DNA from 4 places in the Desmospora activa DSM 45169 genome. Region 3 is predicted to be linked to each of the others. Evidence: riboswitches for the same ligand, from Rfam matches in the RefSeq annotation. Region 3 holds a riboswitch; each other region holds the start of a gene.
What was found. A riboswitch is a leader RNA that binds a small molecule or an ion and turns the genes downstream of it on or off. The one in region 3 is predicted to bind S-adenosylmethionine.
Positions count from the first base shown of each region.

Region 1 (3,910 bases), on a different contig from region 3:
CTAAGAATAGTTTAAGGGGATACCTACACTGGTACAAGCAAAAGTGTGGTGCGAGGGGATGATCGGAAGAATTGAACTTTGCAGTACAAGTCTCGTTATCTGCAACGTCACGCTCCGGCGGGATGGATCATTCGAGATCGGACGAATCAATAGGTTGGGGAGGAAATTTATTTTTGCGGGAACATTGTTTCATGTACAATCGTTTTTTATGATTGAAGGATGGGGTGCTTTTCATTACGGTTTTTAGCGACCCACTGATACCCATAGCTGTAATGTGACGGCGAAAGGGAGTTGTCTAATGAAAGTTTTGGTTACTGGAGGAGCGGGTTTTATCGGCTCCCATATTGTAGATCAATTGTTGGAAACGGGACATGAATCGATTGTGGTGGATAACCTCGCCACCGGTGATGAGCGTTTCCTACCTAAAGAGGTCCCCTTTTATCGGGTCGATATCCGCGATGAGCAATTGTTTGATATCGTTCGGACCGAACGTCCGGATGCGGTGATTCATCAAGCGGCCCAATCCAGTGTTCCCTTTTCAGTCGATCAGCCGCTGGGAGACGCCGATATTAATATCCATGGAACCATCCGCTTGTTGGAGGCTGCTCGTCAGTGTGGAGTTAGCAAGTTTATCTACGCTTCTTCCGCAGCGGTTTATGGAAATCCGCAATATTTGCCGATCGATGAAAACCATCCCGTTAATCCGCTCTCTCCTTACGGGATTTCCAAATTTACACCGGAGTACTATCTAAGAGCGTATCAAGATCTCTATGGAATCCCCTTTACCATTTTGCGCTATGCCAATGTTTACGGGCAACGGCAGATCAGCAAAGGGGAGGGGGCGGTGATTGCCATCTTCCTGGAGCGCATTTTGAAGGGGGAACCACTCCGAATTGACGGGGATGGGGAACAAACCCGGGATTATATTCATGTATCCGATATTGCCGCTGCCAATATCGCGGCACTGTCACGGGCCGAAAACCAAGTGCTCAATATTGGAACGGGTATTTCCACTTCCATTAATGAGTTGGTACAGCTTTTGAAAAAGGTGTCAAATAAACCGATTTCTGTTTCCTATGGTCCTGACAGAGAAGGGGATATTAAACATAGTTATTTTGATATTGACGGAGCGCGACGCCATCTGATGTTTAAGCCTAAGGTCAGCCTGGAAGAAGGCCTTATACAAAGCTTGGATTACCTTTTGCAAAACAGGGTTTTACTCCAGCGTGGAACGGCTGTAACAGAATTGTAAAGATAACGTAAAATACGCCTAATCGCGTATTGCCAACCGGTTAGATCTCCAGTATACTGGTTACCAGTTGGTGAAGTTCTGGTAAGTGATTACTGTTTTCAACTATTTTTATTACGGCAGGAGTGGTTTGCGGATGCGTTCAAAAGCGATGGCTTACGAAAGCGATTCGCAAGCGAGTTCGGTTGATCTTCAACCATCGCATGAGCAAACAGGAATGTATCCTGTGGCAAAGCGAATACTTGAAATCTTATTTTCGATTGCGCTCTTAGTGTTTATTCTTCCTGTCATGGTATTGACGATGATTGCCATTAAACTGGAATCAAGAGGTCCGGTCTTTTATAAGCAAGAACGAGTGGGGTTAAACGGTCGACCATTTCATGTGATTAAATTGCGATCAATGCGGATTGACGCTGAGAAAAATGGACCGCAGTGGGCTGCCAAGGATGATCCGCGCGTCACACGAGTGGGCCGCTTTATTCGTAAGACTCGCATCGATGAAGTGCCACAATTGATCAATGTCTTGCACGGGGATATGAGTCTGATCGGTCCACGTCCGGAACGACGGGTGTTTACGGAGAAGTTCGCCAAAGAGATCCCCAACTTTAAAAAGCGGCTAACCATTAAGCCGGGTTTGACGGGTTGGGCTCAAGTGAACGGTGGTTATGATGCTACTCCCAAAGAAAAATTCTTTATGGATATGTATTACATTCGGCGACAATCGTTTGCCTTGGATCTGCAAATCCTGTACCGCACCGTCTGGGTTGTTCTCTCCGGTAGCGGAGCGCGTTAAAAATGAATCATCAACACACACAAAGGTTGCCAATCAATGGCAACCTTTTTTATTCTTCACCATAATCGGTTCTATTTTCATGTAAACCTCTCGATTAGAAAACCAAACGGAGGGTAAGGTATAACAAAAACCACAGGGGAATACTCATCCATGTTGCATTGAAAATGCCCAACAAGAACGATTTACCAACAACAGGGTAATTCATACAGGGCACCTCCGTGACCTCTTGATTAGTTTTTATTATACGGCATATCCCCCGAAAATAGTGTGGGAACGGCAATTTGTAAAGGAAATGTAATGCTTGGGTAAAACCCTTAACAAACGACGATCAACGGTTCGCAAAAACGAAAATATTGACGGGTTGCGTTTCTCATGCTAAAATCATTCTCGACCAATAGGAATAATTGGATTCTCTTATCCAGAGCGGTGGAGGGACTGGCCCGATGAAACCCGGCAACCGACTGCATAGCGGTAAAGGTGCCAATTCCTGCGGAACTGGTAAAGGTTCTGACAGATGAGAGTGGAGAGTTTGGACACAACCTTTCTGCGTATCTGCCAGAAAGTTTTTTTTATGTTGTAAGGGAGGTGTAGGTTGTGATTCAACTGAAAGAAGTATCCAAACAGTTTCCCGTAAAAAGAGGAAATCAGCCGGTGACAGCGTTATCCGGAGTAAATATCGATGTTCAACAAGGTGAGATCTTTGGCATTATCGGCAGAAGCGGTGCCGGTAAAAGCACGCTCCTGCGAATGGTAAACGGATTGGAAAAACCGACGTCCGGAGAAGTGTATGTGGACGGTCAAGCCATTCACCACTTAAATGAAAAAGAGTTGCGCCAGGCGCGCTTACAGATGGGAATGATTTTTCAACACTTTAACCTGTTATGGTCACGAACGGTATGGGGAAATGTGGCATTCCCCTTGGAAGTGGCAGGAATCCCTAAGGACGAAATTGAGGAGCGGGTGAAGCGGCTGTTGGATCGTGTCGGATTAAAAGAACGGGCAACGGCATATCCCTCACAACTGTCAGGGGGGCAGAAACAGCGTGTCGGCATTGCCCGTGCTTTGGCCAACGATCCCAAGGTGTTGTTGTGTGATGAGGCGACATCCGCCCTCGATCCGGAGACGACAGCCTCCATCCTGCAATTGTTGCGGGAAATCAACCGCGACACGGGAATTACACTGCTGCTGATTACACACGAAATGAGCGTAGTTCGCGCCATCTGTCAGCGGGTGGCAGTGATGGACGGGGGCAGTGTGATTGAGTTGGGGGAAGTGGAAGAGATCTTCCAACGGCCGCGCCATGAAGTAACCGCCCAATTTGTGAAGCAGACATTGCTGGAAGGAGCGGAGCAACCCCAGGCCGACGCAGAAACTAGTGTCTGGCTGCAGTTTTCAGTCGACGACTGGAGGGAGTTGTTACCGCATCTGCAAAAGGAAGCCGCTACAAATGGAGTCCGGATTCACTTAGTAGCAGGGGAACTGACTGTGGATGGAGCGGTGACGGTTTCCTTGGAAGGGGAGCCTTCAACCGTAGAAAAAGTGGCGATACGGTTTCGAGAGCGATCGGAGAAGGAGGTGACGGCAGGTGTTAGCGGAAGTTGATTGGCCGCTGGTTTGGCAGGCAAGCGGTGAGACGGTGTATATGGTCGCGATCTCCACTTTTTTTACCGCCCTCTTCGGTATTCCTCTCGGAATCCTACTGGTGATCACTGATCGTGGACAGATTGCAGCCCAACCGTGGTTACAGCGAATCATTGCCGCTTTTGTCAATTTATTTCGTGCGGTCCCCTTTATCGTGTTGGTTCTGTTTTTGTTTCCAGTTGCACAACTGTTGGTGGGAACCACCTTGGGGCCAACAGCGGCCACAA
Region 1 is NZ_PZZP01000002.1:326,648-330,557, reverse strand. Features, by position in the region: gene C8J48_RS14840 (SDR family oxidoreductase) at 299-1,252, shown strand; gene C8J48_RS14835 (sugar transferase) at 1,401-2,042, shown strand; SAM riboswitch class I at 2,454-2,563, shown strand; gene C8J48_RS14830 (methionine ABC transporter ATP-binding protein) at 2,637-3,644, shown strand; gene C8J48_RS14825 (methionine ABC transporter permease) at 3,628-3,910, shown strand, end outside.
Region 1: another riboswitch for S-adenosylmethionine. It lies ahead of C8J48_RS14830 (methionine ABC transporter ATP-binding protein); the one in region 3 lies ahead of C8J48_RS19175 (YezD family protein).

Region 2 (3,910 bases), 1.5 Mb from region 3:
TTCGTATCCAGCTTACTTTTTAGAAAATCCCCCTTTTTTAAGCTATCTGTAGGTATGAAGTAAAAGAATGGTCAATAAAATACATGAATACCAAAACAGCACGTACAGGTTGTACGGGCTGAAAATCGTATTGGGTAGCAATCCCTCTTTTATATTAATACATGATGTGAGGAGATTTGACAATCGGTATGAAGGCTGATTGTCTGCTCATACTTTTGATTAAGGGCGTATAGATACCCTATTTTAGGTATAAAGGATATATTTCGGAATTTGACATCCTTTCCCCTTCATTGGATTAAAAAGGGGCTGTATCAAAAGGAAAATGAATCCTTTTTGGTACAGTCCCAGATCGGTTTATGACGATCATATTTAGAGAATGGTACGCACTTTTTCCAGCGCCCAATCCAATTCTTCTCGAGTGATGGTTAGCGGTGGGGCGAAGCGGATGGTATTTTCATGAGTTTCTTTACATAACAGTCCACCGTCCGCTAACTGTTCACAATAGGAGCGGGCGGGGACGTGCAGTTCCACACCGATAAAGAGCCCTTTTCCGCGCACTTCTTTGATCACGGAGTTATCAATCGTTCTCAGTTCGTGTAAAAAATACTCTCCTAGCTCACGGGAGCGCTGCGGTAGATCGTCCTCCACCATGACATCCAAAGCTGCGATTGAAACAGCACAAGCCAGCGGGTTCCCACCAAAGGTAGATCCATGGGAACCAGGTTCAAAAACACCGAGAATCTCCTCGTCGGCGGCAACGGCGGAGATGGGTAGAATCCCACCGCCAAGGGCTTTTCCCATGATAATTAAATCCGGTTTTACTTCTTCCCAATCACAGGCAAACAGTTGACCGGTCCGTCCAAACCCGGTCTGGATTTCATCAGCGGCAAACAGTACACGGTTTTCGCGGCAGATGGCGGCAGCATTTTTAAGGGATCCTGGTGGGGGTACGATCACACCCGCCTCTCCCTGGATCGGCTCCACCAAAAAAGCGGCGGTATTTGGAGTGATGGCTCGGCGCAGGGCTTCTTCATCTCCGTAGGGGATCACCTTGATTCCAGGAAGCAGGGGACCGAAACCGCGTTTGTATTCATCGTTGGAAGAGAGGGAGACGGCAGCCAGGGTGCGACCATGGAAGTTCTCTTCACAGACGATGATTTCCGCCTGGTCCGCGGGGACTCCTTTTGCATCGTAGGCCCAGCGGCGCACCGCTTTGATGGCGGTTTCAACCGCTTCCGCCCCGGTGTTCATCGGCAATACCATCGATTTACCTGTCAATTGGGACACCCGTTGGTAAAAAAGTCCCAGTTGGTCATTGTGAAATGCGCGGGAAGTGAGGGTTACTTTATCCGCCTGCTCTTTTAAGGCTTGGATCAGTCGCGGATGGCGGTGGCCGTGGTTGAGGGCGGAATATGCGCTCAACATATCCATATATCGGTTGCCGTCTGCATCTTCCACCCACACCCCTTCCGCCTTTGCGATGACGATCGGCAGCGGGTGGTAGTTGTGGGCGCCATATTTTTCCGTCAATTGGATCATGGTTTGATTTTGTGACATTCGGATTCCTCCTTGCGACGCGGGATAGCCGCTCTGCTCGATGGGGCTCACTTTTTTAGTGTATACCAGCAAGCCCCATCTAGAGAAGGTTTTGCAGTGAAATGAATAATATTACGGTCAGCTGTATAGTATTGTGTTGCATTTGCTAAATCATGATCCCTTTTTTGTAATCTGCTCTTGACGATGCACCTGGACCTCGATATAATGAAACACAAGTTTTATGCATTGTGCGACAATTTTATAGGTAAACTGTCTCTTATCAAGAGCGGCGGAGGGAACGAGCCCGATGAAGCCCGGCAACCCCGACAGATGTGTCGGAAGGTGCCAATTCTCGCAGGTCCGGTTAGGGATCTGACAGATAAGGGGGGAGAATCCCTGAAACCATCCCTTCCTTATCGGAAGGGTTTTTAATTTGGAGGATAAAGCAAGGGAGAGAGAACGATGGATCGAGATCGATGTCATCATAACCAGGAACGTTTACACCGGGAGACACTGTTGGCCCAGATTGGAAACGGTCGGGAGGAGCGAACAGGGGCAGTCAGCTTTCCCGTTTATCACTCTACTGCTTACCAACATCCGGCGTTAGGTGAATCGACGGGGTATGATTATACCCGTACCGCCAACCCCACCCGCACAATCTTGGAAGATGCGATTGCTGAATTGGAAGGCGGCGATGCCGGTTTTGCGACCAGCTCCGGCATGGCGGCGATTCAAACGGTGATGGGCCTTTTTTCGCAGGGGGATCACCTCATTGTTTCGTTGGATTTGTACGGCGGAACCTATCGTTTATTTGAAGAGGTGTTAAGCCGATACGGTTTATCTTTCAGTTATGTTGACCTTAGGGATGTAGAAGCGGTAAAGGCGGCGGCTACTCCTCATACCAGGGGGATTTTTGTCGAATCACCCACCAATCCCTTGATGCGGGTGACGAATATTAAGGCCATCTGCGATATCGCCAATAAGTGGGGTTGGCTTTCTATCGTCGATAACACCTTTATGACACCCTATTGTCAGCGTCCGTTGGCGCTGGGAGCGGATGTGGTCCTACACAGTGGTACCAAATACTTAGGCGGTCACAATGATGTGCTAGCGGGGTTGATTGTCACTAAGGGAGAGGAATTATCCGCTAAAGTGGCTGCCTTACACAACGGAATTGGAGCGGTCCTCTCCCCCCAGGACTCGTGGTTGTTGATGCGCGGGATGAAGACATTGGCCCTGCGGATGGAAAAACATCAGGAAAATGCGATGGCATTGGCACAGTTTTTGCAGAACCATCCCGCAGTGGATGAGGTGTTTTATCCCTCCCTCGACCCTGAGGAACGAAAGATACAGGAAGCACAGAGCGACGGATTTGGCGGAATGCTCTCCTTCCGCATCCGCGAGGCGGAGTGGGTACCGGAATTTCTACGCTACCTGCGTTTGATCTCCTTCGCCGAAAGTTTAGGGGGAGTGGAAAGCTTGGTTACTTATCCCGCCACCCAGACCCACGCCGACATTCCTGAACCGATACGGCGTAAAGTGGGTGTTTGTGATCGGTTGTTGCGCCTGTCAGTGGGAATTGAGCATTTGAACGATCTGACCGCCGACCTGTCTTATGCTTTGGACCAAGCCCGCTCGACGGTTACCACGGGAAAGGGTGTGTAAAGCGATGAAGTTTGAAACACGGTTACTGCACAACGGCAACGAAATTGATCCGATTACTGGGGCGGCCAGTATCCCGTTGTATCAGGCCTCCACTTTTCACCAAGCGGATGTGGACCAGCCCGGTGTCTATGATTATGCCCGCTCCGGCAACCCTACCCGCCACGCGTTGGAAGAGACGATTGCTCAGTTGGAAGGTGGGTGTCGCGGGTTTGCCTTCGCTTCCGGAATGGCGGCGATCTCCAGTACTTTGTTTCTCTTTTCCACCGGGGATCATTTGGTTGTCTCCAACGATCTGTACGGGGGAACCTTTCGCGTTCTGACCGAAGTGTTGCCGCGGATGGGGATTGAGGCCGATTTTGTGGATACGACTGATCTGGCGGCGGTAGAGGCAGCGGTCAAACCTCATACTCGAGCCATTTATGTGGAAACCCCTTCTAATCCTACGCTTAAAGTGACCGATTTACGGGGGATCGCCGAGATTGCCCAGCGCCATGGTCTGCTCACTGTTGTTGATAATACCTTTCTCACCCCGTATTTTCAGCGTCCCTTGGAGCTGGGGGCAGATATTGTCATTCACAGCGCAACCAAATTTATCGGTGGCCACAGCGATGTCGTCTCCGGATTGGTAGCGGTAAAAGATGTGGATGTGGCAAACCGCCTCTATGGATTGCAAAATGCCTTGGGTGCGGTGTTGGGTGTGCAGGATTCT
Region 2 is NZ_PZZP01000001.1:2,184,773-2,188,682, reverse strand. Features, by position in the region: gene C8J48_RS10615 (ornithine--oxo-acid transaminase) at 370-1,557, opposite strand; SAM riboswitch class I at 1,811-1,922, shown strand; gene C8J48_RS10610 (aminotransferase class I/II-fold pyridoxal phosphate-dependent enzyme) at 1,999-3,201, shown strand; gene C8J48_RS10605 (aminotransferase class I/II-fold pyridoxal phosphate-dependent enzyme) at 3,206-3,910, shown strand, end outside.
Region 2: another riboswitch for S-adenosylmethionine. It lies ahead of C8J48_RS10610 (aminotransferase class I/II-fold pyridoxal phosphate-dependent enzyme); the one in region 3 lies ahead of C8J48_RS19175 (YezD family protein).

Region 3 (3,910 bases):
GTGGCTTCCAACGGCGTCAATCCACCGATCAACTGCGTCTGTTTGCTGATGAGACGGAGCAAGTGGGAACACGCTTTAACTATGATCGAGTAAAACCGTTTCAAGTGCGGGAAAAATTAGAGATGGAGCGGGAACTGCTGGGGTTATATCTCTCCGGCCATCCCTTGGATGAATACAGCGAAGCGGTAAAAGGCCACGCCACCCATCCGTTGGGGAAGTTAAAGGAAGTGCGTGATGGTGAGCGGGTGGCGGTTTGTGGTGTGGTAGCGGATGTGAAGCCGATTACCACAAAAAAAGGGGATGCGATGGCGTTTGCGACGGTGGAAGACTACAGTTCACAAGCAGAAGTGGTGGTATTTCCACGGGTGTTTAGCCAATATCGTTCCCTGCTTCAAATTGACCGGCCGTTAAAAGTATCGGGCAAAGTCAATCAACACGAAGAAGGAGTTAAAATATTGGCGGATACCGTGGAAGATTTAGAGCGTTTCGCACGGGGGGAAGTCCAAGTTAAGACGCAATCCTCTCCACAACGGGCTCGTTCCTGGGCTGTCTATATCAAAGTGGACCCTGAACGGGAATCCACTGCTGTTTTAGACCAGTTAAAGCGTTTGTTGCAAAAATACAAAGGGACGACCCCGGTTCGCCTTTTCTATGAAAACAACCGACAGCTTTTAGAGCTTCCCGTGGAGAAATACGGGGTGCGTCCGTCGGAAGAATTGAAGCAGAAGGTAGAGGATATACTGGGGAACGCAACCTTTCGTATCAAAGAGACTGGCGGTCGCACCCGCTGATCACGCGACACATACGATAAAGCATTGCATGATACGTGAAGAATTCTGATTGAAGAAGGTGGGCTCATGTTTTACCGCCATGTGCTAGACTTGCTGCAAAAACGAGGGGTTTCACTGGATGAGATCGCCGATATCGTCTATACACTGCAACGACCGTATAATGATGAGTTAAAGAAAGCCCACTGCTTGGAAAGTGTAGAGCATGTCTTGCAAAAGCGAGAAGTACAGCATGCCATCATTACTGGTGTTGCCCTGGACACCTTGGCGGAAGGGAAACAGCTGCCTTCACCACTGCAGCGGATGATGGAAGTGGATGAACCCTTGTACGGCTTGGATGAGATTATGGCGTTAAGCGTTGTCAACATCTATGGAACCATCGGTTTAACCAGCTTTGGATATCTGGATAAAACCAAATTCGGCGTCATTAGCCGTCTCAATCACAAGGATGGCCACATCCACGTCTTTCTGGACGATTTGGTGGCCGGTGTCGCTGCAGCGGCATCGGCACGCATTGCCCATGAAAATCCGGATATGGAACGATATCGAGCGGATATTGCGCTGCATGAAGGGGAAAATAGCGAGAAGGGTGTTTCTGATCAATCGCATACATGAGAGTTGATAAAAAGGAAAACAAGCGATTCAACCACAGAGTTGGATTGCTTGTTTTGTGTGTGAATGGATATTAATCTTTTTTCCCATGAAGGTCTTCGCTGTTTTTCCGCGGCCGGGAAACCCGGTACAAGGTTTTTCTCTCCTGAATCCCCCACTCAACAACATTGCGAAAGGTGGATACATCTTTGCTAGTGAGGGGAACATGATCCCAATGTAATGTTTCTTGTTGCAAAAACTCACGCAAATTAGATTCAAAATGGCCTTCTTCCCTTGGATCGGAGGAAAAGAGCGTGCGACCGAGGAGAAAATCGGTGGTTACTCCATATAGATCGGCCAATTTTCGCAATGTCTCCAAGGAAGGTTCCCTGTCGTCCCGCTCATACATCCCGACGGCACTCTTACTAATTTCCAGGTGGTTGGCGACATCTTCCTGGCGCATGTTCCGGCGTATACGCAAGGTGCGCAGACGTTTTCCCAAAGACATGGTGAAGTGCCCCCTTTCATCTCTCATCCATTTTAACACATATCGTGTGAAGTAGACAGAATTTGTACCTCAAGTGTTTCAAATACACTTATTGTAATTTATAATAATTAGTAGCACTTCATGTGTTGGGTGGTGCGTATGAGGGATATAATGGCGAAAAAGTTGGTATGTTTACGTGGAGTAAGGCCCCGAACCGAAGTGGCAAGCAAATTACACATCAGCGTCAGTGCACTGCAGATGTATGAAAACGGCCGTCGTGTACCGCGGGATGATATTAAGCTGAAGTTGGCGCAATTTTATGGAGTCTCAGTTGAGTATTTGTTTTTTCAGCAGGAGGATGAGGAACATCAAACAGGAAAAATAGAGAATGAAGGTGACAAGAATTTTGAAGGTTAAGGTGGGAGAATGGTTGCGATTGCCCTGGTGGGATCGTTGGGTCTTATTATTGCGAAAGCGGGCGTCTAATCGGGATTTTCCACAACAAAAAAAGGGAGAATCAGGATCAACAATTAATCCGATAGAAAAACCTTGACTTCTTTGCGTGAACTCAATAATATGGAACTAAATCTTATCCAGAGGGGTGGAGGGATTCGGCCCGATGAAACCCGGCAACCTGCGATTTGAAGCAAGGTGCTAATTCCGACAAAATGGTTTCCATTTTGGAAGATAAGATGCGGGTCGATCTTGTATACCCCCCAGTCTCTCCAAAATGGACGAGGCTATTTTTTTCATTATTTTCACAGGGAGGGGATTGGGGTGGGAGAAAAAGATAGCGTCGATTTTAAAGTGGTTTCCAACCATATTGAAAAGATGTTGGAGACGATGAAGTATGGATCGATCACATTGGTTGTTCAGGACGGTAAGGTGATTCAGTTGGAGAAAAACGAAAAGGTTCGCATTCGCTGAAAAAACAAATCGCTGACCAGACAAACTGGAGGCGGTCGGTACCATCAATAGGGGCCGACCGTCTTTTTTGATGCTTGAAAGGAGGGAGAAGGATGGAATCCAGATTAACCTACGACAATTGGGATGAAGGTAAAAAGCCGTCGTTCTCCATTAATCAGGATGATCGGGGAGCGAAAGCGGTCCTTTCCTGGGCGGTGCAAACGTATGGAGACGATTTGGTATACGCTTGTAGCTTTGGAGCGGAGAGTGCCGTCCTGATCGAGTTAATCTCAGAAGTAAAGCCGGATGCCCGTTTGGTATTTTTGGATACCGGCCTACATTTTCCTGAGACATATGATCTGATCCAGCGGGTGGAGGAACGTTATCCTCGCTTGGTGGTAGAGCGGGTGAAACCGGATCTGACGGTGGAGGAACAAGCGAAGCAATACGGTGATGCGCTGTGGAAGCGAGAGGCGGATCAATGTTGTCGCATGCGCAAAGTGATTCCGCTGGAACGGGCGCTAAAGGGTGTGCCTGCTTGGATATCGGGATTGCGTCGTGAGCAGTCTCCCACCCGACGCTTTACGGCGTTTCTCAATCACGATAAACGTTTTCAATCGATCAAAGTATGTCCGTTGATCCACTGGACGTGGGATGAGGTCTGGGCCTTTATCCGCGAGCGGGATCTGCCTTACAATCCCCTTCATGATCAAGGATATCCCAGTATTGGCTGCGTGCCGTGCACAAAAGCGGTAAAAGACGGAGAAGATCTCCGTTCCGGACGGTGGACCGGCAAGGAGAAGACCGAGTGCGGATTGCACTCCTAAGGTGAGGAGACGTTCATGTCATTTGTAGTTGCGATTGCAGTCGCTTGTTTTTTCGCTATGAATATCGGTGCTAGCGGAGCTGCGGCGTCCATGGGGGTAGCCTATGGTTCTGGTGCTGTTTCACGGCGCCGGGTGGCTCTGTTGCTCTGTGGGGTGGGCGTGATTCTCGGTGCGACCATCGGCGGCGGCGAAGTGGTAAAAACAGTGGGGGAAGGGATTGTTCCTTCCAATCTGTTGTCGGTGGAAGTGGCTGTCATTATATTAGCTTCCGCTTGCCTCTCCCTGTTTATTGCCAATCTCATCGGAATTCC
Region 3 is NZ_PZZP01000001.1:654,024-657,933, forward strand. Features, by position in the region: gene C8J48_RS03160 (DNA polymerase III subunit alpha) at 1-791, shown strand, start outside; gene C8J48_RS03165 (phosphatidylglycerophosphatase A family protein) at 858-1,403, shown strand; gene C8J48_RS03170 (helix-turn-helix domain-containing protein) at 1,474-1,887, opposite strand; gene C8J48_RS03175 (helix-turn-helix transcriptional regulator) at 2,026-2,283, shown strand; SAM riboswitch class I at 2,453-2,560, shown strand; gene C8J48_RS19175 (YezD family protein) at 2,638-2,793, shown strand; gene C8J48_RS03185 (phosphoadenylyl-sulfate reductase) at 2,886-3,599, shown strand; gene C8J48_RS03190 (sulfate permease) at 3,615-3,910, shown strand, end outside.

Region 4 (3,910 bases), 1.4 Mb from region 3:
CAAAGGAAAGAAGCCCCCATAGCCAAAAAAGACCAAAAAGAACAACGAACTAAAGATCCAACGCTCTTTCGTCTGTGCCATTGTTCCCCCATCTCCGCCCTCTCTTTAGAAAGGGCTTTCTCTTTCCGTTTTTTACCGACTGATGCCATTGTACGCCTGTCGCCTGTTTGCCGCAATGGTGAGAAAGGCAACGTAATCTCATATTGCCTGGTTTGTTCATCCATTATGAAATGATCGCATTTTCCACTATGTTGATCGATACGTTACTACATCAATCACGATTTGGCATGCCTCATACAAAGATAACCCGTATGAAGCAACTTCAAGTTGTGGCTAGTATTTTTTCACCATCCATACCTGAGCGAGGGAGTGGGTAAATCCAACGGATTCCAATATCCTCACAACTCGCTCATCTGTAGTGCTCAGATTAAACGTACTCCTTTTACAGGCGGTATCCAACGGCGAAAAAGCTGCTTGTATCAGAGAACGGATAACGGCATCCGGATCGTTTGCCCCTGGTTTTGTACGACATTGATACAAAATGATTGCTTCCAATGTTCCATTAGTGTGATAAACACGTTTAAAGAGGGCATAACCAACCGACTCCCCATCTCCGTCACGAACAATAGCCGCCATGCCGTCCTTGATTCCCTCCCAGTCTGTTTGCCAAGGGGACAGTGACGGATAAAATGATAACGATGACACTTCACCGGCGCTTCCGATCTGTACCCGGTATGACTGCCGCTCTTTTAACAACGCAACATCCAGCGTCCCCGTTTTTTCCAGAAAAAGCAGCCGGTCAACCACACGATACCCCATCTTCTCATACAGAGAAATGGCTTTTTTATTCTTTTCAAAGGCTTCCAATGTGGCGATCTCCACCTGTTCCCGTTGATACAGAGCCATTGTCGCTTCCAGCAACGCTGTGCCCAGCCCTTTTCCCCGGTAGGGTACCGCTACACCGGTTCCTCCGTTCCATGCCGCTTTTCTCCCCTGTACCGTTCTTAGCCCGTTTAGCACGATCCCCACCGGTTCCTCTCCCGCAACGGCCACCAACGATCGCGCCGGGGACAGCCCTTCTATACCCATCCGTTGGACAAATCGATCCACCGTCATCGTAGCATCCACCAGATATCCTTCAAAACAGCGGTTCCATATTTGTGTCGCCTCTTCAAACGAGTATTCATGTAACGATCGAAATACCATCTCCATGAGATCCCCTCCTTTTTTTGATTGAACCAAAAAAACCCGGCTTACGCCAGGTCATTCATATGTTATTCCCCCGTCCACTCCGCCACCACACGCGTGCCAAGCCCACCACGGGCGTTCCATAAAGCTTCCACCTTCATCCACTTTGGTTTGGACACTGCCACCAGCTCCTCCAAAATACGACGGGTGGCGTGCTCTTGATAGATGCCCACATTGCGATAGGAGGTAAGGTAGTATTTTAACGATTTCATCTCAATCAGATGGCGACCCGGGACAAACGAAATCGTAATCTCTGCAAAATCAGGCAAACCCGACCATGGACATACCGAGGTAAATTCAGATGTAGGAATCTCCACTTCTATGTCTTTACCCGGATATTCATAAGGAATCGTTTCCAAGATATCAGTCATAATCGCCGACTCATCTTGAATGTCGAAGCGGATATTTTGATATTTACTGTGGTCCACATTAATCTCTGCCATCCATTTCTCCCCCTTTGATCCACTCTCATCATACCGCGATCCATTTTACCATACAACGCAACCTCGAGAAATTGACACTGGTCCACTCTCGTCCATAAAAAAATTAAGGCTCATACGAACGTTAGTTCTTGACACCGTCGATCGATTGGATTAAGATTAAAACATCCCTTTCTCGACCCAGTTAGAATCATGTCTTCTCTATCTTGGTCTACCCCTTAAAAACGGCTTTTGGCCGTTCTTTTTTTATTTGACGGGAAACAGAAACCAATGCATCTCCCGCTGTCGAAAACCTTGACGACCTTATCGATCTATACTAATATATCTTTTGGTATTATGTACTTTTGTCGTATCTTTTTTTCAAAACTACATACTTGATCTTATCAAGAGCGGCGGAGGGATTTGGCCCGATGAAGCCCAGCAACCTATTTGACCGCAAAAAAGGTGCCACATCCAACAGAGATCACCAGATATCTTCTGAAAGATAAGATGAACGACACACCGTCCCACTCTTTCCTTCGGAAAGGGTTTTTATTTTGCACGATCGCGTTCCACCAAATCTTAAAAAAGGAGCGGATACCATGTTTACTTCCCTTTTTCAATTGAACACCAAAACCGTCGTCACGATCGGCATCGGATCAGCTTTATACGGAATATTGGGCTTATTGGGATTTCCGATCGCACCCAACACCTTTATTAAGCCTGCTGTTGCCCTATTGGTGATCTTTGGGGCATTGTTTGGACCGGTGGTCGGGTTTTTGATCGGGTTTATCGGGCATCTCCTGACCGACCTCATCTCCGGTTGGGGCATTTGGTGGGGATGGGTGTTAAGTTCCGGCATCACCGGTCTGTTTATGGGGTTGGTATTTACCAATAAGGGCTTTAGCGTCAACGATGGCCAAGTCAAGGGAAGACATCTCGTCTTTTTGGCCATCTCCGGCCTTATCGGCATTATCATTGCTGTCTCGTTAGCCGGAGCACTCGATGTGTGGTTGATGTCAGAACCCGCCGACAAAGTCGTGCTGCAAGTGATCGGCGCCTCGGTCGCCAATGTCATCGTATTGGGGGCATTGGGGATTCCTGCCGTCTTGGGCTTAACCAAATGGAACCGGCGTAACACCAACTTAAAACTGGATGTTTAAAGGAGTCCGCTCATGTCTGCCATCCTTTCGTTTCAGGATTTTAGCTTTCGCTATAAACATGTATCCAACCCGACGCTAAAAAAGATCAACCTGGACATTCAAGCAGGGGAAATGATATTGATCGCCGGACCAAGCGGTTCCGGCAAATCGACACTGGCCCATTGTATCAATGGGCTTATCCCCTTTTCATATCCCGGGGAGATCACAGGGGAGCTTTTCATCCGTGGAGTTGCTCCTCAACCGAAACATCTGTCCGATATCAGCCGTGTGGTGGGTACCATCCTCCAGGATCAGGATGGTCAGTTTGTCGGTTTAACCGTAGGAGAAGATGTTGCGTTTGCTTTTGAGAATGAGGGCATTCCCCTGGAACAGATGAAAATCGAGGTCAAGCACGCACTGAATATGGTCGATATGCTGCCCTGGATCGATCGAAGCCCCCATGAATGTTCCGGCGGGCAAAAACAGCGGGTTTCTTTGGCCGGTATCCTCTCTATGTCTTGTGATGTGCTTCTGTTTGATGAACCCCTTGCCAACTTGGATCCCGCCAGTGCGCAACAAGCGATGGCGTTAATTGTTGAAATTGGGCAACGCACCGGTAAAACGGTAATTATTATTGAACATCGGATTGAAGATGTCCTGCGCCAACCGATTGATCGCATGGTGATTATGGACCAAGGAAGTATCCAAGCGATCGGCACACCGGATGAATTGCTCGCTACCAGCATCCTACGGGATGTCGGCTTGCGGGAACCGTTATATGTCGAGGCTCTCAAACACCTTCAGCCTGAGTGGAAACCGACGGATCGCCTCAGCAACATCCGTCACATCCTGTCCCCTTCACTTACACAAGCGTTGCACAACTGGTGTCGACCGGTCCCAGTAACAACCGATGCCGATCATAAATCTACAGTGTTATCTCTGGAAAACGTTCGCTTCGCCTATAACCACGGACCCGAAATCCTCCAGGGGATCACTTTTGATCTCCATGAAGGCGAAATTGTCTCCATCCTGGGGAATAATGGCGCCGGCAAGTCGACATTGGCCCACTTGATCACCGGTATGTATACCCCTACCAACGGT
Region 4 is NZ_PZZP01000001.1:2,021,701-2,025,610, forward strand. Features, by position in the region: gene C8J48_RS09850 (MFS transporter) at 1-81, opposite strand, end outside; gene C8J48_RS09855 (GNAT family N-acetyltransferase) at 334-1,212, opposite strand; gene queF (preQ(1) synthase) at 1,275-1,691, opposite strand; SAM riboswitch class I at 2,066-2,179, shown strand; gene C8J48_RS09865 (ECF-type riboflavin transporter substrate-binding protein) at 2,270-2,830, shown strand; gene C8J48_RS09870 (ABC transporter ATP-binding protein) at 2,843-3,910, shown strand, end outside.
Region 4: another riboswitch for S-adenosylmethionine. It lies ahead of C8J48_RS09865 (ECF-type riboflavin transporter substrate-binding protein); the one in region 3 lies ahead of C8J48_RS19175 (YezD family protein).